2 regions of the Modicisalibacter sp. 'Wilcox' genome follow, and region 1 is predicted to be linked to the other one. Evidence: predicted binding sites of a transcription regulator. Region 1 holds the regulator's gene; the other holds the start of a gene.

Region 1 (11,593 bases):
TCACCCAGGGCGAGGCGCTGGCGATACAGGAGGTCGGCGAGGGCAGCGCGGCCCTCGAGCCGTTTCTCGCCGAGGCGGCGCTCAACGCTGGCGACCACGAGGCCGACGAGTTCGAGGACGGTGTGCAGCTGATGACCCTGCACTCCGCCAAGGGGCTGGAGTTCCCGGTGGTGTTCATCGCCGGGGTCGAGGAGGGGCTGTTCCCGCACAAGATGTCACTGGAGGAAACCGGGCGGCTCGAGGAGGAGCGCCGGCTGTGCTATGTGGGCGTGACTCGCGCCATGCACAAGCTCTACCTGACCCACGCCGAGCTGCGTCGCCTGCACGGCAAGGAGACCTTCCAGCGGCCGTCGCGCTTCCTGCGCGAGCTGCCCGAGGAACTGCTCGAGGAGGTGCGCCTGCGCGGTCAGGTCTCGCGGCCGGTGACGGCGACGCGGCCGGCACGCGGCCTCGCCCAGGCGTCGGTCGACGGCGGCGGCGATCTACCGGTGCTGTCGCTGGGCCAGCGCGTCCATCACCCGCTGTTCGGCGAGGGCGTGGTGCTCAACGCCGAGGGCCAGGGCGAGCGAGCCCGGGTGCAGGTGAGCTTCGAGGGCGAGGGCGACAAGTGGCTGGTGCTGGGGTTCGCCAAGCTGACCCCGCTGTAACCTCCGGACGGGATGCGTCACATGAAGAAGAAATGGTTTCCCGAGCTGTTCGACAACTGGGCACGGCTATCCGGCTACCAGCGCTTCGAGCGGCTGGTGTCGCTAGTACTGACCGTGGCGATCGGCGCCACGGTGCTGACCGCGCTCTACTATCTGGTGATGCACGTCGTCGAACTGTTGTTCGTGCAGACCCGCGATCCCTTCGACTACCGGGTCTTTCAGGCGGTCTTCGACATGATCCTCACCGTGCTGATCGCCATGGAGTTCAACAACTCCATCGTCCGTACCATGGAGAGTGGCGGCGGGTTCATTCACGTCGAGATCGTGGTGCTGATCGCCATCATGGCGCTGGTGCGCAAGTTCATGGTGCTGGACTTCGAGGCCGTCGAGCCGCTCAAGATCCTCGCCCTGGCGGCCGCCGTGCTGGGGCTGGGCATCTGTTACTGGCTGGTTCGCCACGGCAACCGCAGTAGCGGCTGAGCGCCGGCCCCCCTGCCTTGCCGGTCAAATAAGCCCTGACGCATACTGTGGCCTTTCGGGCGGCGCGCCACGGCCGTCCGGGAGGGACACACCCCACGGGGCACAAGAACAGTTACCGGAGATACATCCGCATGCAACGACGCAAGTTTCTGACGACACTGGGGGCCGGCGCCGCCGGTGTCGCGGCCGCGCCTTTCGTTTCCACCGCCCGCGCCCAGGACACCATCCGCTGGAAGATGGTCACCTCCTGGCCCAAGAACTTCCCCGCGCTGGGTACCGGCGCCAACGACTTCGCCAAGCGCATCGGCGAGCTGTCCGGGGGGCGGATGCAGGTCGACGTCTACGGCGCCGGCGAGCTGGTGCCGGCGCTCGAGGTCTTCGACGCGGTGTCCGAGGGCACCGCGCAGATGGGCCACTCCGCCTCCTACTACTGGCGCGGCAAGGTGCCGGCGGCGCAGTACTTCACCGCCGTGCCGTTCGGCATGAACACCACCGAAACCAACGCCTGGCTGTACCAGGGCGGCGGCATGGCGCTGTGGGACGAGCTCTACGCGGGGCACAACCTCAAGCCCTTCGCGGTGGGCAACACCGGCACCCAGATGGCCGGCTGGTTCAAGAAGGAAATCAACTCGCTGGAGGACATGCAGGGCCTGAAGATCCGCCTGCCCGGGCTCGCCGGCGAGGTGATGAATCGCATCGGCGCCACCGCCCTGACCATCCCCGGCTCGGAGATCTTCACCTCGATGCAGACCGGCGTGCTCGACGCCGCCGACTGGGTGGGGCCCTACAACGACCTGGCCTTCGGGCTCTATCAGGTCGCCGACTACTACTACACCTCGGCCTGGAACGAGCCCAGCGCGATTCTCGAGGGCACGGTCAATCTCGAGGCCTGGAAGGCGCTGCCCGACGACCTCAAGGTGGTGGTGCAGGAAGCCGCGCGCAGCGCCAACCTGGCGATGATCGACGAGTTCACCTTCCGCAACGCCGAGGCGCTCAAGACGCTGGTCGAGGAGCACAATGTGCAGCTGCGCTCGCTGCCCGACGACGTGCTCAAGGCGCTCGCCGAAGCCTCGCAGAAGGTCCTGCAGGAGCAGGCCGACAACGACCCGGCGTCGAAGAAGATCTTCGACTCCTACCGTGACTTCCAGCAGCAGGTTCGCCGCTACACCGACATCGGCGAGTTCGCCTACCTGAAGAACCGCGCCCTGGTCAGCTGACGGCCCGCGCCGTCGGGTGCCACCGGCCGGGGCGGCTCAGAGGCTCTCCCGGCTGGTCTCGGGCACCGCGCGAATGCGCCCGTTGTCGTCCAGCGCCACCATCACGAAGCGGGCCTCGGTGACCTTGTGCATCTCCTCGGGGTCGCGCTCGTGGGGCGGACGGATCCACACCTCGACGTCGATGGTGATCGAGCTGCGGCCGATCTCGCGCACCGCGGTGAAGATGTTGACCACCGAGCCGATGCGGACCGGACAGAGGAAGTCCATCGCCTCGATCGCCACGGTGGCGGTACGCCCGTGGGCCTGGCGGCCGGCGCACAGCTCGGCGGCCTGGTCCATCTGATTGACCAGCCAGCCGCCGCTGATGTCGCCGTAGAGGTTGGTGTCCTGGCGGGCGGCCAGCACCTTGAGGGTCAGATCGCCACGCGGGGCGGGTACATCATCGAGATCGGTCATGGTCGATTCCCTTCCGGCACTTGTTGTTGTCACGAGCTGGCCGCCATCTTAAACGGCCGCGCCGTCGGGCGACCAGCCTCGCCGTGCACTTCGCGGCGTCCCCGGCTTCCTGCGTGCGGGCGACTCCGACTACAATCGAAGTCGAGCGGACCGGGAGCCGCGGCCCGTTCGTGACGCCCGGCCCGCCCTGATGTCGGTGTCGTGGATTCATCGGAATGCAATCTTGTTCCGGCATCATCGCCACCAGCGGTTTCGTGCCCGGAACATCATCCGCGTCTGGCGCTCAGCGAATTTCACCTCATCGGCCGTTCGTGCGCGGCCCCGGAGAACGTCATGGACATCACCAGCGAGACTCACAGTCAGCATATTTCCAAGCAGTTCAACCAGGAACTCGAGGAACTCAAGACCCACCTGATGGCGATGGGGGGCCTGGTCGAGAAACAGGTGCAGGAAGCCATCTCCGCGCTGCTCGACGGCGACACCCGGTTGGCCGAACGCGTGCGCGACAACGACAAGGCCGTCAACGACATGCAGCTGAAGATCGATGACGAGTGCACGCGGGTGCTGGCACGCCGGCAGCCGGCGGCGTCCGACCTGCGGCTGGTGCTGGCGGTGATCCGCGCCACCTCGGATCTCGAGCGCATCGGCGACGAGGCCTGCAAGATCGCCCGCAACGCCCTCGCGCTGGCCGAATCCGGACGCCAGGTGCACGGCTTCGTCGAGGTCCGCCACATCAGCGAGCACGTGCGCAAGATGACCCGCGATGCCCTGACGGCATTCGCCCGCTTCGATACCGAGCTGGCCCTGAAGGTCGCCCACGAGGACGACGCCGTGGACAGCGAGTACACCAGCGCCATGCGCTCGCTGATGACCTTCATGATGGAGGACCCGCGCTCGATCAGCTCGATTCTCAGCGTGATGTGGATCCTGCGGGCCCTGGAGCGTATCGGCGACCACGCCGACAACCTGGCCGAGTACGTCATCTACCTGGTCAAGGGGCTGGATGTCCGTCACCGCAACATCGATGCGCTTGACGATTCCTCGCTGACCGGTAAAGGTTGATCCCCGACGGCCCTCCGGGCCGTCATCGACCCCGGCCGTCGCCTGCGCGACGGCCGTTTCGTTGTTCGTTGCGGGAATCCTCCGACCATGCTCAATGCCTTCAGCGCCCTGGCCCGGGGCACGCGCCTGGTGCTCTCGCCGGGGCTGCGTCGTTACGTCTTTCTGCCGATTCTGGCCAACCTGCTGCTCTATGTCGGCACCCTCGTCTACCTGTTCGACAACTTCGGCGGCTGGATCGACTATGGAATGCGCCAGGTGCCGGGCTGGCTGAACTGGCTCGAGTGGCTGATCTGGCCGCTGCTGGTGGCGAGCCTCGCGGTGGTGGTGTTCTTTACCTTCACGCTGGTCGCCAACCTGATCGCCGCGCCCTTCTACGGCTTTCTCGCCGAGAAGGTCGAGCGCCAGGTCACCGGCCGGCCGCCGCTGGACGATCGCGGCTTCGCCCGCGCCGCCGTCGACGCCCTGGGCCGCGAGCTGGTCAAGCTGGGCTATATCCTGCCGCGCATGGCGCTGCTCTTCCTGCTCGGCTTCGTGCCCGGGCTGAACCTGGTGATGCCGTTTCTATGGGCGGCCTTCTCGGCCTGGATGATGGCGGTCACCTACCTCGACTACCCGATGGACAACAACCTGGTCAGTTTCGTCGAGATGCGCCGCCGTCTGCGCTCGCGCTGGTGGCCGACGCTGACCTTCGGCGGCTGGGTGATGGCGGCCAGCTGGGTACCGGTGCTCAACCTGCTGCTGCTGCCCGGTGCGGTCGCCGGGGCGGTGCTGATGTGGCAGCAGCACTACCGGGACCTGCCGGTAGCGGCCGAGCGGGCGAAGCGTCCCTGATGGGGTAAAGGGCAGCATCCCGGGTGGCGGGTTGCCCGGCCGGAGCCGTGCGGCGTGCGCGACGACCCGCCGTCACCCGCTATTGCCCGCTGTCGGCGGTGCGGTACGTGACCTCGGTGTCGGAGCCGGTCTCGCCGAGGGGGCGGCGGATCAGGCGGGCGGCGGGAAACACGCAACGGAACAGCGCGCCCTCGCCGGGGCGTGACTCGATCTCCAGGCGCGCATCGTGGCGCAGCAGCACGTGCTTGACGATCGCCAGCCCCAGACCGGTGCCGCCGGTGGCCGCGCTGCGCCCCTTGTCGACCCGGTAGAAGCGCTCGGTCAGGCGCGGGAGGTGCACCGGGTCGATGCCGTCGCCGTCATCCTCGACCTCGAGGGCGGCGCCGTCCTGCCAGGGGCGCCAGCGCAGGGTGATGGTGCTGTCCTCGGGGGTGTAGCGCACGGCGTTGAAGGCCAGGTTGGAGACCGCGCTGCGCAGCTCCGCCTCGACCCCCAGCAGGTCGCGCGACTCGGCGGTCTCGATGCGCACCCGGCGTCCGCCGCCCGCCAGGGCGGCGGCGTCGTCGCGCACGCTGCCCAGCAGCGGCGCCACGGCCACCGGCACGCTGCGCTCGGTCTGGTGATCGGTTTCCAGCCGCGACAGCAGCAGCAGGTCCTCGACCAGGTTCTGCATGCGCCGGGTCTGGTCCTGCATCTGGCCGAGGCCGCGCTGCCAGCGCGGCGGCAGCTGGTCGGCATGCTCGGTGTAGGTCTCGAGATAGCCGGTGAGCACGGTCAGCGGCGTGCGCAGCTCGTGGGAGACGTTGGCGACGAAGTCGCGGCGCATCTGCTCGAGACGGTGCAGGCGGGTGATGTCGCGCACCATCACCAGGCGCTCGTTGTCGCCGTAGAGGGTGATCTGGAACTGCAGCATCAGGTCGTCGCGCAGCGGCGAGGGCAGCACCACCGGCTCGCGGTAGTCGCGGGCGTTGAAGTAGTCGATGAAGCGCGGGTCGCGCAGCAGGTTGGTGACGGGCTGGCCGCGGTCGTGACGGGCCTGCAGGCCGAGCATGCGTTCGGCGGCGCTGTTCCACCAGTCCATGTTGCCCTGGTTGTCGAGCATCACCACGCTGTCGCGCATCGCCTCGGCGGATTCCTGGATGCGGTGGATCACGTCGCGCAGACGCTGCTGGGTCAGCCGCTGGACCTTCTGGTAACGGTAGAGGCGATCGAACAGGTCGCCCCACACGCCGCTGCCCGCCGGCGGCTCCTGGCTCGGATCACTGTTCAGCCACTGGTAGAGCTCGCGCAGGTGGCGCAGGTGGATGAGCACGAACAGGGCGAGACCGGCGGCCACGCCCCAGCCGAGACTGCCGAATACCCAGCCCAGCAGGCCCAGCCCGACGACCAGGTAGGCCAGCCGCCAGAGCTCGTTGTTCCAGTAGTACATGCCGGTGATCTCATCCCCGCGCCGAGAAGCGATAGCCGGTACCGCGCACGGTCTGGATCAGGTGCTGATGCGCCTCGCCCAGTGCCTTGCGCAGGCGGCGGATATGCACGTCGACCGTGCGTTCCTCGACGTAGACGTTGCCACCCCACACCTGATCGAGCAACTGGCCGCGGGTATAGGCGCGCTCCGGGTGGGTCATGAAGAACTGCAGCAGCCGGTACTCGGTGGGGCCGACCTCCAGCGCCTGGCCGTGGGACGATACCCGGTGGCTGGCCGGGTCGAGCATCAGGCCGTCGACCTCCACCACCTCCTCGACGCCCCGCGGCGTGGTGCGGCGCAGCACCGCCTTGAGCCGGGCGACCAGCTCGCGCGGCGAGAACGGCTTGGTGATGTAGTCGTCGGCGCCGGCCTCGAGCCCGAGGATCTTGTTGTCCTCCTCGCTCTTGGCGGTGAGCATGATGATCGGCAACTCGGCGGTGGTCTCCTCGCGCTTCAGGCGCCGCGCCAGCTCGATGCCGCTGGTGCCGGGCATCATCCAGTCGAGCAGCAGCAGGTCGGGCTGGCTGTCGACGATCAGGGCGTGGGCGTCCTGGGCATTGTCGGCCTCCAGGACCCGGTAATCGGCCATCTCCAGCGCCACGGCGATCATCTCGCGGATGGAGGGCTCGTCATCGACGATCAGAACGGTCTTGGATGTCATTTCCCTGGCCTCGTGGGGTGACGGACACCGCCCGCGGCAGGCATCCGTCGGTGACAGGACGATGACGATTACAACGCGCGGACATGACAAGCTTGTGACAGGTGCCGGACGGCCGCCAGCCCCGCATCAGCCCTCGGGCCACAGCGCCATCACGAGGCCGGCGTGCAGCACCAGCCCCGCCCAGTGGTTGTTGAGAAACGCCCGGAAGCAGCGTTCCCGGGAGCGGTCGCGGATCAGCCACTGCTGGTAGACGAAGATCAGCCCCATCGCCGTCAGGCCGACCCAGAAGTAGCCGCTCAGCGCCTGGCGCACGCCCACCACCGCCAGCAGGGTCAGGGTAGCCAGCTGCAGCAGACCGATGATCAGCTTGTCGTGGCGGCCGAACAGCACGGCGGTGGACTTGATGCCGATCTTCAGGTCGTCGTCGCGGTCGACCATGGCGTATTCGGTGTCGTAGGCCACCGTCCACAGCACGTTGGCGAGGAACAGCAGCCAGGCATCCGCCGGCAGCTGCTGCTGGACGGCGCCGAAGGCCATGGGAATCGCCCACGAGAAGGCCGCGCCGAGCACCACCTGCGGCCAGTGGGTATAGCGCTTCATGAACGGATAGACGAAGGCCAGTGCCACCCCGCCGAACGACAGCATCACCGTGAAGGCGTTGGTGAAGCAGACCAGCACGAAGGACGCGGCGACCAGCCCCGCGAACAGCACCCGGGCCTCGCCCGCACCGATCCGCCCGGTGGCCAGCGGACGATCGCGGGTGCGCTTGACGTGGCCGTCGAAGTGGCGGTCGGCGTAGTCGTTGATCACGCAGCCGGCGGCGCGCATCAGGTAGACGCCGGCGACGAAGATCAGCAGCGTCGCGCGCTCGGGCAGGCCGTCGGCGGCGATCCACAGGGCCCACAGGGTCGGCCACATCAACAGCCAGGTGCCGATCGGCCGGTCGAGCCGGGTCAGGTGCAGGAAGGCGGGCAGGCGCGCGGGATGCAGGCGAGCCAGACCGACGGGACGCGGGGTGGGTTGCATGACAGCCTCCGAGAACGATCGGGCCACAGTCTAGCGAGTCGCCAGCCCCAGTTCATCCGCCATGGCGGTCAGGAAGAACTCCTGGACCAGCACCTCGAAGCGGCCGTGGCGAAAGCGCGAGCGCCGTCCCCAGGGCGCCTCGGCCGTCGGAAAGGGCGGCGCGCCACGGGTGATCGCGATCGGTCCGCGCTCGAGATCCGGCTGGCGGAACAGCCAGTGGCCCAGCGAGCGCTCGCCGAGCTGGCCCAGCCGCTGGCCGGTCAGGCTGGTCAGCGGCGCCACCGAGCGGGCGAGCACCCAGGGCGTGTCGCCGCTGCACAGCGCCACCTCGCGACACCAGACATAGTGCGAGGCGGGCACGCCGAGGGCACGGGCCTCGTCGCGGCGCGGGCGGGCCAGGCGCTGGGCGAGCAGGCGCACGGCGAAGGGCTGCGGCATCGCCGCGCCCAGCCGCCGGGTCAGCGAATCGCGCGAGGCCAGCCACTGCCACCAGGCCGGGCTCATCGCCGGCCGCCAGGCGGCGGCGGGGCGCCAGTGGGGGATCGCCACGGGGCGTGTCGAAGCGGGCAAACCGGCCTCCGGGTCGGCAAACGGGCGCGATAGTGTACCATGACGACCTGGCCGGCCCGGTCCCGGCCCGTCATCCACGACCCGCTGGCACCACGACCCATGACTCGATCCCTGACCCTGATCGGCAGCGGCATGGCCGGTTTCGGCCTGGCGCGTGCCCTGCGCCGCCTGCAGCCCGAGCGGCCGATCACCCTGATCACCGCCGACAGCGGCGACGACTATTCCAAGCCCCTGCTCTCCACCGGCTTCGCCAAGGGCCTGGCGCCGGAGGCGCTGGCCGCCGACTCGGCGCTGGATGCCGCCGAGCGCCTGAATCTGGTGATGCGCCCCCGGACCCGGGTCGACGCCCTCGATCCCGTGGCCCGCGAGCTGCACATCGGCGCCGAGCGCCTGCCCTTCGATGACCTGGTGCTGGCCACCGGGGCCGCGCCGCAGCCGCCCTTCGCCATCGACGCAACACTCGCCGGGCGGGTCTTCACCATCAACGACCTCGACGACTACCGGGCCTTCCATGCCGCCCTGACGGCGCTGGGGCGGTCGGCGCGCGTCGCCGTCATCGGCGCCGGGCTGGTGGGCTGCGAGTACGCCAACGACCTGGTCGCCGGCGGTCATGCCGTGGCCATGATCGCCCCCGAGCGGGCGCCGCTGGCCCGCCTGCTGCCCGAGCCGCTGGGCCGGGTGCTGGGCGCTGCGCTGGCCGGGGCGGGGGTCGAGCTGCATCTGGGGCGCGGCGTGGGCGAGCTGGGTCTCGACGGCGGGGATCTGAGCGTGGCGCTGGATGACGGCCATGTCCTCGACGCCGACCTGGTGCTGGTCGCCACCGGCCTGGTGCCGCGCACCGAGCTGGCCGCCACGGCAGGGCTCGCGGTCAGCGAGGCCGGGATCCAGGTCGATCGCTGCCTGCGCACCGCGGTCGAGGGCATCCACGCCCTGGGCGACGTGGCCTGCGTCGACGGCGTCAACGCCATGTATGTCCAGCCGCTGCAGGCCGGCGCCCGCGCCCTGGCGGCGACGCTGGCCGGCACCCCCACCGCCGTGCGCTACGGTCCCTGGCCGGTGCTGGTCAAGACGCCCTGCTGCCCGGTGGTGGCCCTGCCGCCGCGGGTCACGCCCGCCCGCTGGCGCATCGAGGGCGAGGGCGACGATCTCGCCGCCCTGGCCGAGGACGACCGGGGGCGGCTGCTGGGCTTTGCGTTGACCGGGCGCTGTGTACGGCGGAAAGTCGAACTGGCGCGAGCCGCGCCGCCGTTGCTAATCTAGGTGCGTCGTGGCCCGCGGCCCCGGCGGCTGCCGGAGCGCCGGCCGGCGCTCGGGAGACGCCCGAAACAACAACAAGCGGCAGTCGAGGCTGCCGTCTTACACTGCCCCAGACAGGAGGTTCCATGCGCAAGCCAGAACTCGCGGCGGCCATCGCCGAGCGTGCCGATCTTTCCAAGGACAAGGCCAGCCAGGTGCTCAACGTGATCCTCGACGAGATCACCGGCAGCGTCGCCAAGGGCCAGGATGTCTCGCTCATCGGCTTCGGCTCGTTCACCGTGCGCGAGCGTGCCGCCCGTACCGGCAAGAATCCGCAGACCGGCGAGGCGCTGACCATCCCCGCCAGCAGGACCGTGGCCTTCAAGGCGGGCAAGGCGCTCAAGGACGCCGTCGCCAAGTAACGCCTCGCGGCTGGAGCGTGTCGCGACCGGCGTGCGCTCCGCCGACGCTCTTCCTTCCCACGTGCGAGTCATGGACGGCCCATGAAACTGCGACTGATGCTCTGGCTGCTCGGCCTGCTGCTCAAGCGCGCGCGGCGTCGCCACGCGGGCTTTCGCGAGCGGCTGCGCGACCGCCCGCTGGCCTGGGGAATCGCCACCGAGGATTTGCGCATCGCCCGCCACTACCGGCTGACGGCCGAGCGCGTGCAGTCGGCATCGGGCCTGCCGGTGGACCTCGACCTGGAACTGCGCTTCCGTGACCCCGACACGGCGCTGGCCGTGCTTCGCCACCCCTCCCCGCGCGCCTTTCGCGACGGCCTGATCGACGGCCGGCTGCGCCTGGTGGGCGACACCCGCGACCTCGAGCGCCTGCAGGGCCTGCTTGCCTTCCTGCGTTGACTTCCGGCGCTGATCGCTGCGGCATGACGACGTTATACTAACGTCGCACAAGCGGATGCCCCCGTATCCGTCCGACCGCTGCCGAGGAGACCCGACCGCCATCGCCATGCTGCCACGCTCCCTCGACCATTCCCTGCGGCGCCTGTGGACGCTCGACACCTTCGCCTACAGCGTGCGCGTGTTCATCGCGCTGGCCGGGGCGATGGCCTGGAGCTGGCACCTGGGCGGCATCGCCCAGCTGATTCCGCTGTTCCTGGGGGTGATCGCCAGCGCCCTGGCCGAGACCGACGACCACTGGCAGGGACGCCTGACGGCCCTGGCGGTGACGCTGGCCTGCTTCGCCGTCGCCGCGCTGTCGGTGGAGTGGCTCTTCGATCGCCCGCCGGCCTTCGCCGCGGGGCTGGCGCTGTCGGCCTTCGGCCTGACCATGCTGGGGGCGGTGGGGCCGCGTTACGGCACCATCGCCCATGCCACCCTGATCCTGTCGATCTACACCATGATCGCCATCGAGCGTCAGGGCGGCGTGGCGCCGGGCGAGCTGTGGCGCGAGCCGGCCATGCTGCTCGCCGGGGCGGCCTGGTACGGGCTGATCTCGGTGGTCTGGTGCGCGCTGTTCGCCCGCCAGCCGCTCAAGCTGAGCCTGGCGCTGCTGCTGCGCGAGCTGGGCGAGTACCTGCGCCTCAAGGCGACGCTGTTCGAGCCGGTGCGCGGTATCGACCTGGAGGCACGGCGCCTGGCGCTGGCCGAGCAGAACGCGCGGGTCGTGGAGGCGCTCAACCAGGCCAAGGAGATGATCTTTCGCCGCCTGGAGGGCGCGCGCGGCACGCACAAGCTCGACCGCTACCTGCGGCTGTACTTCATCGCCCAGGACATCCACGAGCGGGCCAGCTCCTCGCACTATCCCTACGGCGAGTTGACCGAGGCCTTCTTTCACCACGATGTGCTGTTCCGCTGCCAGCGCCTGCTCGAGCAGCAGGGGCAGGCCTGCCGCTCGCTGGCCCGGGCCCTGCTGCTGCGCCAGCCCTTCGACCACGGCCCCAGCGAGCAGGCCCTGGCCGATCTCGATGCCTCGCTCGACT
Region 2 (11,593 bases), on a different contig from region 1:
ACGCCGGAGGACGTTCGCGGCGCCTGGCAGGCCCTGCGCGACAGCACGCCGCTGAGCATTCGCTTCGCGCCCGGCGACACTGCCAGTAACGTCGGCGAACTGACCGACGGCTTCACGCCGTTGCCGGAAACTCGCTGAAAGCAGCCCGCCCGCCTCGTGGCGGGCGGGCTGGCGATTACCCGAAGGCCTGGGGCGGGACGATCGCCTCGACGTGCATCACCAGCTCCTCGAGAATCTGCCGCTCGCGATCACCGAGCGGCTGCTGGTTGAGCCGCTCGATCTCGCGGGCGAAGCCCTTGAGGGTCAGGATGCCGAGGCTGGCATCGTTCATGCGCGCCCAGCGGTAGGCCTCCCACTGCGCCTGTTCCTCGGCACTCAGGGTGTCCGGGTAGCTGCGCGCGCGCAGGCGAAAGAGCATCTCCTCGAGCCGCGGATCCTGAAAGGCGAAGACGGTGTCGCCCAGCGACTCCGGTGGCGTCTCGTGGACCCGCTGCATCTGCTGGCGGTCGGCCGGCGAGAAGAAGCCGCCCGAGTAGAGCATGAAATCCGGATCCCGAGGACCCTCGGGAGGCGGCTCGGCGAACACCTCGGCCGCCTTGCGCGCCGCCTCGGGCCGGCCGCTCAGCGCCTTCCAGTGGCGGCGGCAGGCGGCGATGTCCAGCCCCAGGCGCTCGACGATGTCGCCGTACTCGCCACGCCGCGGCCCGTCGACGTCCTTGAGGAAGGTCGCCGGCATGACCACCGGACTGCGGTTGATGTGGATGACCTTGAGCGGGATGCGCGACTCGCCCTCGCTGAGTTCGTCGGCACTGGCGAAGACCCGTTCACGGATCGCCGCGGCATCGAGTTCGAACAGCGGCGCGGGATCGACGGCGAGATCGTAGACGATCACGCCGTTGGGATTCGAGGGATGTTCGGCCAGCGGCATCACCAGCGCGCTGCAGGCTCGGCTGGCCGGATAGCGGCGCGAGATGTGCAGCATCGGCTTGCCCGCCGGCACGTTCAGCTGGCGGGCCACGACGCGCTTGTCGCGCAGCGTCAGCAGGTAGTCGAAGAGCCGGGCGTTGCAGCGCTTGAGCAGGCGAGCCAGGTCGATGGTGGCGCGCACGTCGGCCAGGGCATCGTGGGCACCGGCGTGGGCGATGCCGTTGGCGGCGGTGAGGTCCTCGAGCCGGAAGCTCGGCGAGCCGTCCTCGCGCCGGGGCCACGCGATCCCGTCGGGGCGCAGCGCATGGAAGGCACGCACCACGTCGATCAGGTCCCAGCGCGAATTGCCGTTCTGCCATTCGCGGGCATAGGGATCAAGCAGGTTGCGATAGAAGAGATGCCGCGACACCTCGTCGTCGAAGCGCAGGCTGTTGTAGCCCAGCGCACAGGTGCCGGGCTCGCTCATCAGCGCATTGACGCGCTCGGCGAAGGCCATCTCGGGCAGCCCGCGGCGCAGCGCGGCCTGGGGGGTGATGCCGGTGATCAGGCAGGCCTGCGGCGAGGGCAGGTAGTCGTCGGCCGGCCGACAATAGAGCGTCAGCGGCTCGCCGATCTCCCGGAAGTCGCCGTCGGTACGGATTGCCGCGAACTGGGACGGCCGGTCACGCCGGGGGTCGGCGCCGAACGTCTCGTAGTCGTGCCAGAGAAAGGTCTGCTGCGAATCGCCGCGACGGGCCATGCACGCTCTCCCAACGCCTCAGAGGAAAGCGCCCAGCCTAGCACAGCCCCGGCGACGACTCAGCCGCACCTCAGCGCGGCAGCGTGACGTTGAGCTCGAGCACCGAGCAGTCGTCCTCGCTGTCCAGGCTGATGTTGATGGCTTCCTGGTCGACGTTGACATAGCGGCGAATCACTTCCAGCAGCTCCTTCTCGAGCAGCGGCAAGTAATCCGGCTGATCACGCTGGCTGCGCTGGTGCGCCACGATGATCTGCAGCCGCTCCTTGGCCACCGACGCCGACTTCTTGCGTTCACGCTTGAGAAACTCGAGTAGCTTCACCGACGACCTCCTCCGAACATGCGCGAGAGCAGCCCCTTCTTCTGGTACTCGTGGAAGCGCAGCGGGACTTCTTCGCCCAGCAGCCGTGCCACGGTATCGACATAGGCCAGCCCCGCATCGCTCTTCTGGTCATGTGTCACCGGAATCCCCTGGTTGGAGGCCCGCAGCACCGCCTCCGACTCGGGAATCAGCCCGATCAGGTGGATGGCCAGGATCTCCTGGATATCCTCGAGGTTGAGCATGTCGCCACCGGTCACCCGCTCCGGATCGTAGCGGGTGATCAGCAGGTGCTCCTTGACCGGTTCGCGATTCTGCTCGGCACGGCGGGTCTTCGACCCCAGCAGGCCGAGGATGCGGTCGGAGTCGCGCACCGAGGAGACCTCCGGGTTGGTGACCACCACCGCCTCGTCGGCATAGTACATGGCCAGCTGGGCGCCGCGCTCGATGCCCGCCGGCGAATCGCAGACCACATAGTCGAAGTCCGAGGACAGGGTGTCGAGCACCTTCTCCACGCCCTCGGCGGTCAGCGCATCCTTGTCCCGGGTCTGGGAGGCCGGCAGGATGTGCAGGTTCTCGACCCGCTTGTCGCGGATCATCGCCTGGTTGAGCCCCGCCTCGCCCTGGATCACGTTGATCAGGTCGTAGACCACGCGCCGCTCGCAGCCCATGATCAGATCGAGGTTGCGCAGCCCCACGTCGAAGTCGATCACCACGGTCTTCTTTCCACGCAGCGCCAGTCCGGTCGCGATTGCCGCTGCACTGGTCGTCTTTCCGACCCCGCCCTTGCCGGAGGTCACTACAATGATCTTGGCCAAGGTAAGCTTCCTGTTGCTGAAATCGAAGATCGTCCGTTCACGCCCTGCTCATCAGTCCAGCGGCGTGATGCTCAATTGGTCGTTGTCGAGTGTCGCCTGCACGGCCCGCCCCAGCAGCCGAGGGTCGATATCCTCGAGACGCTTGTAGTTTCCTGCCAGCGACAGCAGTTCCGCCCGCAGCTCCCGGCAGAAGATGCCGGCGTCGCGGTCGCCGTGGATGCCGGCCAGCGCCCGCCCGCGCAACGCGCCGTAGACATGCACGTTGCCGCCGGCCAGCACCTCGGCCCCGGCATTGACCGCACCGACCACCACCAGGTCGCCCTCCGGGGCGCTGACCTGCTGCCCCGAACGCACCGTGCCGCGATGAATGCGGCTGCCGACCCCGCCCTGCACGATCGGCGCCTCGGCCTCCGGGGCCGCGCCATCCTCCGCGGGCGGCTCGCCGGCCCCGGGCAGCACGCTCTCGAGGGTACGCGGGCGCACCTCCTGGGGCGGAAACCAGCCCAGCCCCAGGGCCCAGGCCGACTGCTTGACGGGGTCGCCCCCGCCACGCACGGCCACCGGCAGCAGCTTGTGGGCGCGGCACACGGCACAGATCCGCTCCAGCGCCAGGTGCGGCTCCTCGAGCTTTTCGACACTCAGCATCACCGGCGTATGCTGAAAGAAGGCCGGCGCCTGATTGAGCTTGCCGACCAGCTGCTCGCGTATCTGTTCGGGGTCTGCACTGGTCAGCTCCATGACCGTCATGGGCAGCATTCCCCCCTTGAAGGCGAAGGCACTGCCGGCCCTGTCCATGTTGAGGCTCATTGCCGGTCTCCACAGTCGGATGGTGACATTTAAAGCTAAGCGAGGGGCTGCCGGGCTGCAACCGATCATACGCCCTGTGGATACGGCCTGTCAGTGTCTCCGGGTACCGACGCCCCCGACCTTTTCGGCCACGCCGAGCCATGCTTAGATAAACGACTGGAACGCCTTGCGCGCACGCCGCGTCGACCGGCGTCTTCCGCGCCTCTTTCAGGGATGTATCGCGACCTATGCCCGGATTCCTACGACGATTCTTCGCGCCCCGCTGGCAGCACCACGACCCCGCCGTGCGCCGCCAGGCCATCGAGCGCCTCGACCCCGACACCGACGACGACCGGCGGCGTCTCGAGCGACTTGCCGGCGACCCCGACGCGGCCGTGCGCCGCGCCGCGCTGGCGGCGCTCGACGAGCCGGCCGCTCTGCTGGCGCTGCGTGACACGCACGACAGTCCCGAGTTGCAGGAGCGCCTGCGCGAGCTGCTCAGCGGCCGCGAGGGCAGTACCCCACTGGGGCAACGCCTGACGCTGGTCGAGACGCTCGACGACCCCGACCTGCTCGAGACCCTGGCCCGGGAAGGGGACAATCAGGCACTGCGCCTGGCCGCCCTGGCCCGCCTCGACGACGAGGAGCGCCTGCTGCGCCAGGCCTGCGACAACGGCATCGCCGCGGTACGCCAGGCCGCCGCCGAGCGGATCACCAGCGAGACCGGGCTGACCCGCCTGGCCCGCCGCTCGCGGCGCGACAAGCAGGTGGCCCGGCTGGCCCGGGCCCGCCTCAACCGGCTGCGCGAGGACGAGGCCCAGGCCCGCGAGGCCCGCGAGCGCCGGGAACGCATCCTTGCCGCCCTCGAGGCCCACGCCCAGCATGCCTGGGAGCCCCTCTACCCGGGTCGCTATCGCCATCTCGAGCGCGAGTGGGAAGCGCTCGGCGATCTGCCCACCGCCAGCCAGGAGCAGCGCTACCAGGAGGCCTCGCAGCGCTGCCGCAAGGTGATCGCCGACCACGAGGCCCGGCATCATGCCCTGGCCGCCGCCGAGGAGCGGCGCGACGACGCCGACGAGACCCGGCGCTCGCTGATCGAGTCGCTGGAGGACACCCTGGCCAGCTTCACCCAGGGCGAATGCCTCACCGACCAGGACATGGCCAGCCTGCAGGCCCAGAAGCACCTGGTGGCCCACCAGTGGCAGACTCTCTCCGACCGTCACGCGCCGGAGGCCGCACTCAGCGAACGCTATGCCCGCGCGCTGGAGGAGTACGATCGCCTGCTGCAGGCCTGGGAACGGCTCGACCGCCAGGGGGCCGAGCTGGCGGCGGCACTGGAGGCCGAGGACGCCACCGCCCTGACCGGCATCCTGGACCGCATCGACTGGCCCGGCGACCTGCCGCCCACGCCGCAGCTCGCCCGCGCCCGGCAGGTACTCGCCACGCCGCCCGCGGAGCCGGCCGGGTCGCCGCAGCAGAGCGCCCGCTTCGCCCGCGATCTCGACGCCCTGGACGACCTGCTCGACCGCGGCGCCTTCAAGCGCGCCAGCCGCCTGCACCAGAGCCTGCGCCAGCGCCTCGCCCTGCTGCCCGAGGCGGAGCGGCGTCGCCACCAGCCCACCCTCAAGCGGCTCGGCGCCCAGCTTGCCGAACTGCGCGACTGGCGCGGCTTCGTCGCCGGCCCCAAGCGCGAGCAGCTGTGCGACGCCATCGAGGCGCTGGCCGAGGACACCACCCACAGCGATGCCGAACTGGATCGCCAGCACCGGCAGCTGGTCAAGGACTGGAAGAACCTCGGCGACGCCGCCGCCGACCGCGCGCTCTCCACGCGCTTTCGTGCCGCCTCGGATCGCATCCACGAGCGCCTGGGCCCCTGGAAGCAGCGCCGCGAGGCCGAGCGCCAACAGAACCTGTCCGCCCGCGAAGGCCTCTGCGAGCAGCTCGAGGCGCTGCTCGACAACCCCGACCCGCACGCCGACCCGGACGCCCTGCGCCAGATCCGCGACCGCGCGCGCGAGCAGTGGCAGCGCTTCGCCCCGGTGCCCCGCGACCAGGCCCGGGTGATCGGCCAGCGCTTCGGCCGCATCCGCCACGCCCTGCAGCAGTTGATCGACCACCGCGCCCAGGAGATCGCCACGGCCAAGCGCGAGCTGGTCGAGGCGGCCCGCCTGCTCCAGGAGGACACCGACACCCGGGCGGCCTCCCGTGCCGAGCAGGCCAAGGCGCTGCAGCGGCGCTGGCGCGAGCTCGGCCGGGCGCCCAAGGGCGAGGAGCAGACCCTGTGGCGGGCGTTTCGCGGCTACTGCGACGCCATCTTCGCGGCGCGCGAGAACGAGCGCGACGACCGTGCCCAGCGCAGCCGCCAGCGCCTCGAGGCCATGCAGGCCCTGATCGAGCGCCTGGATGCCTGGCAGCCCGCCTCCAGCGACGACGTGGCCACGCTGGAGGCGGCCATCGCCGAGGCCGAAAGCCTCGAGCCGCTGCCCCAGGGGCGGCGCAGCGACGGCATGCGCCGACGGTGGTCGGGCATCGTCCGCGCGCGCCGCGACCGCCTGGCACGCCTGGCGGTCAGCGAGACGATCGCTCGCTGGCAGGCACTGCGGCCGCTGCTCGAGGCCCATCTGGCCGCCGACGCCCGGCTGATCGACGGCCGCCCGCCCGAGGACGTCCCGGCGCCTCCGGCGCTGGGCGCCCCGCTGCAGTCGGCCCACGAGCGGCGCAACGCGGCCCGGCTGGACCCGCCGCCGGCCGCCGAGGTCGCGGAGCACCTGACCCGCCTGCGCGTGCACCTCGCCCTGCTGGCCGGCGCCGCGGTGAGTCGCGAGGACGAGCCCCTGCGGCTGGCCATCCAGGTACAGCGGCTCAACGACGGGCTGGGACGCGACCTGACCCGCGCCGAGGAACTGGAGGGGGTACTCGCCGCTATCCTCGCCACCGGCCCGGTCGCCCCCGATCCCTGGCGGCGCGAAGCCGCCGACATGGATCACCACCTGGCGGCCCTGGCCGAGCTGCCGCCGCCCTGAGCGAGCCCCGAAACGCCGCGAGCGAGGCCGGGGCCTCGCTCGCGGGTGCGGGTGATGAGTGACGGGGCGCCGGCCAGGGCTTACCCCATGAACTGCCCGCCATTGATGTCCAGGTTCGCCCCGGTGATGAAGCCGGACCCCTTGTCGGCCAGGAAGCACACCGCCCGTGCGATTTCGTCGGGCTCGCCGAAGCGCTTGACCGGAATCGACTCGCGGATCGACTCGCGGATCTTCTCCGGCACCTTCTGGATCATGTCGGTGGCGATGTAGCCGGGCGACACGGTGTTGACGGTGATGCCCTTGGCCGCCGTTTCCTGGGCCAGCGCCATGGTCAGGCCATGCATGCCGGCCTTGGCCGCCGAGTAGTTGGCCTGGCCGAACTGGCCCTTGCGCCCGTTGATCGAGGAAATGTTGATGATCCGCCCGTAGCCCGACTCGAGCATGTCCTCGATGACGCAGCGGCAGGTGTTGAAGACGCTGTTGAGGTTGCAGTCGATCACCTCGCGCCATTGCTCGGGGCTCATCTTCTTGAGCGTGGTGTCGCGGGTGATGCCCGCGCAGTTGACCAGCACGCTGACCGGCCCGTAGGTGTCACGGATCTCGCGGACCCCCGCCTCGCAGTCCTCGTAGTCGATCAGGTTGGTGCCCGACAGCGCGATGTTGTCGAAACCGGCCGCTCGCTGCTCCTCGAGCCAGTTCCGGGCCTTGTCGGGATTGTGATAGCCGGCCACGACCTGATACCCCTCCCTGGCCAGTTCACGACAGATGGCGGTACCGATGCCGCCGGTGCCACCGGTTACCCAGGCGACGGGTGCTGCTTGTGTCATGTGTTCTCCCCCTGAGTCATGACGTTCAACCACTAACAGTCTCCTCGACCGACGATGTCATCTTTGTGACCTCGCCCCGCCAGTATGGTCAATATTCGGCTCGCTGTGCGAATTCCCGACGGACTCTTGACGTGACTCAGTTTCTGCGTATACTGGGCTCCACAATTTGATGCGGGGTGGAGCAGCCTGGTAGCTCGTCGGGCTCATAACCCGAAGGTCGTCGGTTCAAATCCGGCCCCCGCTACCAAATTTCGAAGAAGCGGATCGGTCATTGACCGGTCCGCTTTTTTTCGTTGGCCCCTACCCGAGCGCCATGATCCCTGCCGCGCCTCGTGAGCCTGCCCCGGGGCCGAGAGGCGACACGGCAGACGCCCCCTGCACGCCTGCCGATCCTGCGCGGTACTCAGCCGAGCAGGCTCAGGCGCACCACCACCGCCAGGTGGCAGGCCACCACCACGGGCGAAAGCAGGCTGCGCAGCCCCTGATACCAGCCCGGCAACCGCACGAGACTGGCATCGGTGCGCTCGTAGAAGCGCAGCAGCCAGAAGCCGATCATCAGCACCAGCGTCGCCAGCCGGTACTCGATCATCAGCGCCGCCCAGCCGACCAGGCCGGGCATCAGGCTCACCCACAGCCGCGTGGCGAACGCCGGATTCGACTCGCGGTCGCGGCTCATGGCAACGCCCCAGTGGACGCCGCCCAGAAAGGTCAGGCACAGCGCGCTGTAGAAACAGGAAGGCCTTGATGGCCAGGGCCTGCCACAGTACCGGAGCGATGTAGACCCCGGCCGTGGCAATGACGAAGGGCAACAGGCCCACGGCCCCCAGCCCGAAGGGCAGGCGGACGGAGGGCGATACCTCAGTGAACATGGCAGCATCCTTGCAACCGTTGATTATCCGTGCAACGCCACAGCTTAGCCGGCTTGCCGGTTACTGACCAGTAACAACCGCCGATGACGTCATGACCGTCCGCCATGCTTCCGGCTCCACCCAGGGCCTGCCGAAGCGCGCCGGCCGATGACGCCAGGGGGCGTGTCGGGCCGGTCCCGGCGGCAGCGACGCCAGATCGGGCAGCCAGTGGGCGACATAGTCCCCGTCGGCGTCGTAGCGCAGCGCCTGACGCATCACGTTGAAGTAGCGATCCCGGCGAGGGTCACGGCCGCCCCCGGCCACGTAACGCCAGTTCTCCCAGTTGCTGGCGGCATCGTAGTCGACCAGCCAGCGCTCGAACCAGGCGGCACCCAGCCGCCAGTCGACCTGCAGGTCCTTGACCAGGAAGCTCGCCACGTTCTGCCGCGCGCGGTTGGACAGCCAGCCGGTACCCACCAGCTCGCGCATGGCGGCATCGATGAAGGGCACCCCCGTGGCTCCCGCGCACCAGGCCTCCAGGGCCGGCTCGTGCGCCACCGGCAGGCGGTGCTCGCCGAACAGCGCCGCCCCGTCCTGACGGGCGGCCCAGTGGAAGTACTCACGCCACAGGAGCTCGTCGACGAAGGCCTCGCGGGACGCGGTCACGGCCGCGTCATCGTCGGCCGGTCGCTCGGCCAGCTGCGCCATGACCTGCCCCGCGGACAGGCAGCCCCAGGCCAGCCAGGGCGACAGCCGGCTCGAGACGTCGTCGCCCAGCAGCGCATTGCGGGTGTCCCGGTAATGATCGAGCGGCCCGGCGAGAAACCGCTGCAACCGCTCGCGCCCGGCCCGTTCGCCGCCCTCGGGCCAGGGACCACCCAGGGGGTCGACCCGCCACCCGGCGGCCTCCGGCGACACCCGGGCCAGCGGCGGCAGGCCGCGCGGCGCCTCGTCGGGCCACGGCGGCAGCGTCACCGGCGCCATCCGCGAGGGTCGCGGCGCCAGCCCCGCCACGCGGCGGCGGAAGGCGCTGAAGGTGTCGGGCAACGCGCCCGGGGAGAAGGGCAGCTGCTCGCGGGTGAACAGCGTGCCGCCGGAGACGGTCTCGAGCTTCACCGCCGACGGCAGACGGCTGGCCAGGCGCTGCACGTCGTCGCTCTCCTGCCAGCCGGGGTCCTCGCGCACGCGAATCACGTCCGCGGGAGCACGCCGCAGCACGCCCTGCAGTTCGTCGACCGGGTCGCCGACGCACACCAGCAGATCGCTGCCCCGCACCAGCAGCTCGCCGCGCAGCGCCATCAGGCTTTCCCAGAGAAAGCGCAGTCGCGCCGGGCCGATCCGGGCCCGCGCATCGCCCGGCCGCCACGGCGTCAGCCAGCGACGATCGAGCACATAGACGCACAGCATCGTCTCGGCAGGCGTGTCGACGCACCACAAGGGGTTGTCGGCAACGCGCAGATCATTGCGCAACCACACCAGCACGCGACTCATTGCACCTCCTTGCGACCCGCCGGGCGCGCATCGCCCGCGTCGTCTCGGCTTTCCGGGAACCATTGCTGTACAACATTTTACCCTTAAAGGTACATATTTTGTACATTATTGGGCCGGCACGGCGGCTGGATACACTGCAGGGGGCGTGGTAGAGTCGAACACTGACTTCATTTCGGCGCTGTCTTTCCGACTTATTTTCATAATAAAATCAGTCGACTAGCCATTCCCGACGCGCCAGGGAGCCATGAAGGGAGGAAGACACCATGACGGATCGTCCCCCGCACGGTACCGGCCGTGCGCGCCGCCATTTCGGTGCCGACACTCTGCCCATCGCGCGTCTCGCGGATCGCACGCCCGCCTGGATGCTGACGCCCCGCGCCGTACGCCGCCCCTTCCTGACCGACCCGCCCCGCATTTGCGCTTGATGGTCGTCGCCGCGACGACTGAACTGTGAGCCATGCCGCGGTGCCGAGCGCCCGGCCCGCCAGAATGCCAACGACAAGAGCGAGTCGTTCATGTCCGTGTTACTGATCGTGCTGCTGCCCCTGGTCGGCAGCCTGCTGCCCGTCATGGGCTCGAATGACCGACGCGGCCGCTGCGCCCTGATGACGGCGATTCCGCCGGCGCTCGCCTTGATCGTCGCCGGCCTGCATGCCGGCACGGTCTTCGCCGGCGGCGTTCCACGCGCCGCCTTCGACTGGATACCGGCCCTGGGGCTCGAATTCGCCATGCGCCTCGATGGCCTGTCGCTGCTGTTCGTGCTGCTGATTCTGGGCATCGGGCTGCTGATCATCCTCTATGCCCGCTACTACCTGTCGCCGAAGGACAACCTGCCGCGCTTCTATGCCTTCCTGATGCTGTTCATGGCGGCGATGCTGGGCATCGTGATGGCCGACAACCTGCTGCTGCTGTGGTTCTTCTGGGAGCTGACCAGCCTGTCGTCCTTCCTGCTGATCGGCTTCTGGTACCACCAGAGCGAGGCCCGCAAGGGCGCGCGCATGGCGCTGACGGTGACCGGTGCGGGCGGCCTGTGCCTGCTGGCCGGCTTCCTGCTGCTCGGCCATATCGTCGGCACCTACGACCTGCAGACCGTGCTCGACAGTCGGGACATGATCCAGGCCGACCCGCGCTACCTGCCCGCGCTGCTGCTGGTGCTGCTGGGCGCCTTCACCAAGTCGGCCCAGTTTCCCTTCCAGTTCTGGCTGCCGCATGCCATGGCCGCGCCGACCCCCGTCTCGGCCTTCCTGCATTCGGCGACCATGGTCAAGGCCGGGGTCTTTCTGCTGGCCCGCCTGCACCCGGCCCTGGCCGGCAGCGAGGCCTGGCTCTATCTGGTCGGTCTCACCGGCCTGGCGACCCTGCTCTACGGCGCCTACTTCGCGCTGCTCAAGTACGACCTCAAGGGCGTGCTGGCCAACTCCACGATCAGCCACCTGGGGCTGATCACCCTGCTGCTGGGGCTCGACCAGCGCATGGCGGTGGTCGCCGCGCTGCTGCATATCCTCAACCACGCGACCTTCAAGGCGGCGTTGTTCATGACCGCCGGCATCGTCGACCACGAGACCGGCACTCGCGACATCCGCAAGCTGCAGGGGCTGTGGCGGGCCATGCCGCTGACCGCGACCGTGGCGGTGATCGCCGGCGCGGCGATGGCGGGGGTGCCGCTGTTCAACGGCTTCCTGTCCAAGGAGATGATGCTCACCGAGACCCTGGAGACGTCGCTGCTCGGCGGCCTGGGCTGGCTGATCCCGGCGCTGGCGACCCTGGGCAGCCTGCTGTCGGTGGCCTATTCGATCCGCCTGGTGCACAACGTCTTCT

The links. The regulator PhoB, encoded in region 1, activates phosphate uptake and scavenging genes when phosphate is short. The targets are predictions, from matches to a motif close to TGTCATANNNNTGTCANA.
Region 2: a site for PhoB is predicted at 7,490-7,507, ahead of phbB (acetoacetyl-CoA reductase). Genes of this name have one in related genera too.

Annotation. Positions count from the first base shown of each region.
Region 1 covers NZ_WNXF01000002.1:237,768-249,360, reverse strand. Annotated here, with positions in the region: gene uvrD (DNA helicase II) at 1-647, shown strand, start outside; gene G7A98_RS03080 (phosphate-starvation-inducible PsiE family protein) at 669-1,127, shown strand; gene G7A98_RS03075 (TRAP transporter substrate-binding protein) at 1,259-2,344, shown strand; gene G7A98_RS03070 (acyl-CoA thioesterase) at 2,381-2,800, opposite strand; gene phoU (phosphate signaling complex protein PhoU) at 3,134-3,862, shown strand; gene cysZ (sulfate transporter CysZ) at 3,950-4,693, shown strand; gene phoR (phosphate regulon sensor histidine kinase PhoR) at 4,773-6,122, opposite strand; gene phoB (phosphate regulon transcriptional regulator PhoB) at 6,133-6,822, opposite strand; gene ubiA (4-hydroxybenzoate octaprenyltransferase) at 6,949-7,848, opposite strand; gene G7A98_RS03040 (chorismate lyase) at 7,879-8,418, opposite strand; gene G7A98_RS03035 (FAD-dependent oxidoreductase) at 8,518-9,678, shown strand; gene G7A98_RS03030 (HU family DNA-binding protein) at 9,801-10,076, shown strand; gene G7A98_RS03025 (hypothetical protein) at 10,158-10,514, shown strand; gene yccS (YccS family putative transporter) at 10,621-11,593, shown strand, end outside.
Region 2 covers NZ_WNXF01000003.1:231,288-242,880, reverse strand. Annotated here, with positions in the region: gene G7A98_RS04540 (insulinase family protein) at 1-138, shown strand, start outside; gene sbcB (exodeoxyribonuclease I) at 176-1,666, opposite strand; gene minE (cell division topological specificity factor MinE) at 1,737-1,985, opposite strand; gene minD (septum site-determining protein MinD) at 1,982-2,800, opposite strand; gene minC (septum site-determining protein MinC) at 2,852-3,607, opposite strand; gene G7A98_RS04515 (DUF349 domain-containing protein) at 3,835-6,609, shown strand; gene phbB (acetoacetyl-CoA reductase) at 6,690-7,436, opposite strand; tRNA gene G7A98_RS04505 (tRNA-Met) at 7,607-7,683, shown strand; gene G7A98_RS16670 (DUF3429 domain-containing protein) at 7,840-8,112, opposite strand; gene G7A98_RS04495 (DASH family cryptochrome) at 8,366-9,775, opposite strand; gene G7A98_RS04490 (hypothetical protein) at 10,039-10,200, shown strand; gene G7A98_RS04485 (monovalent cation/H+ antiporter subunit A) at 10,291-11,593, shown strand, end outside.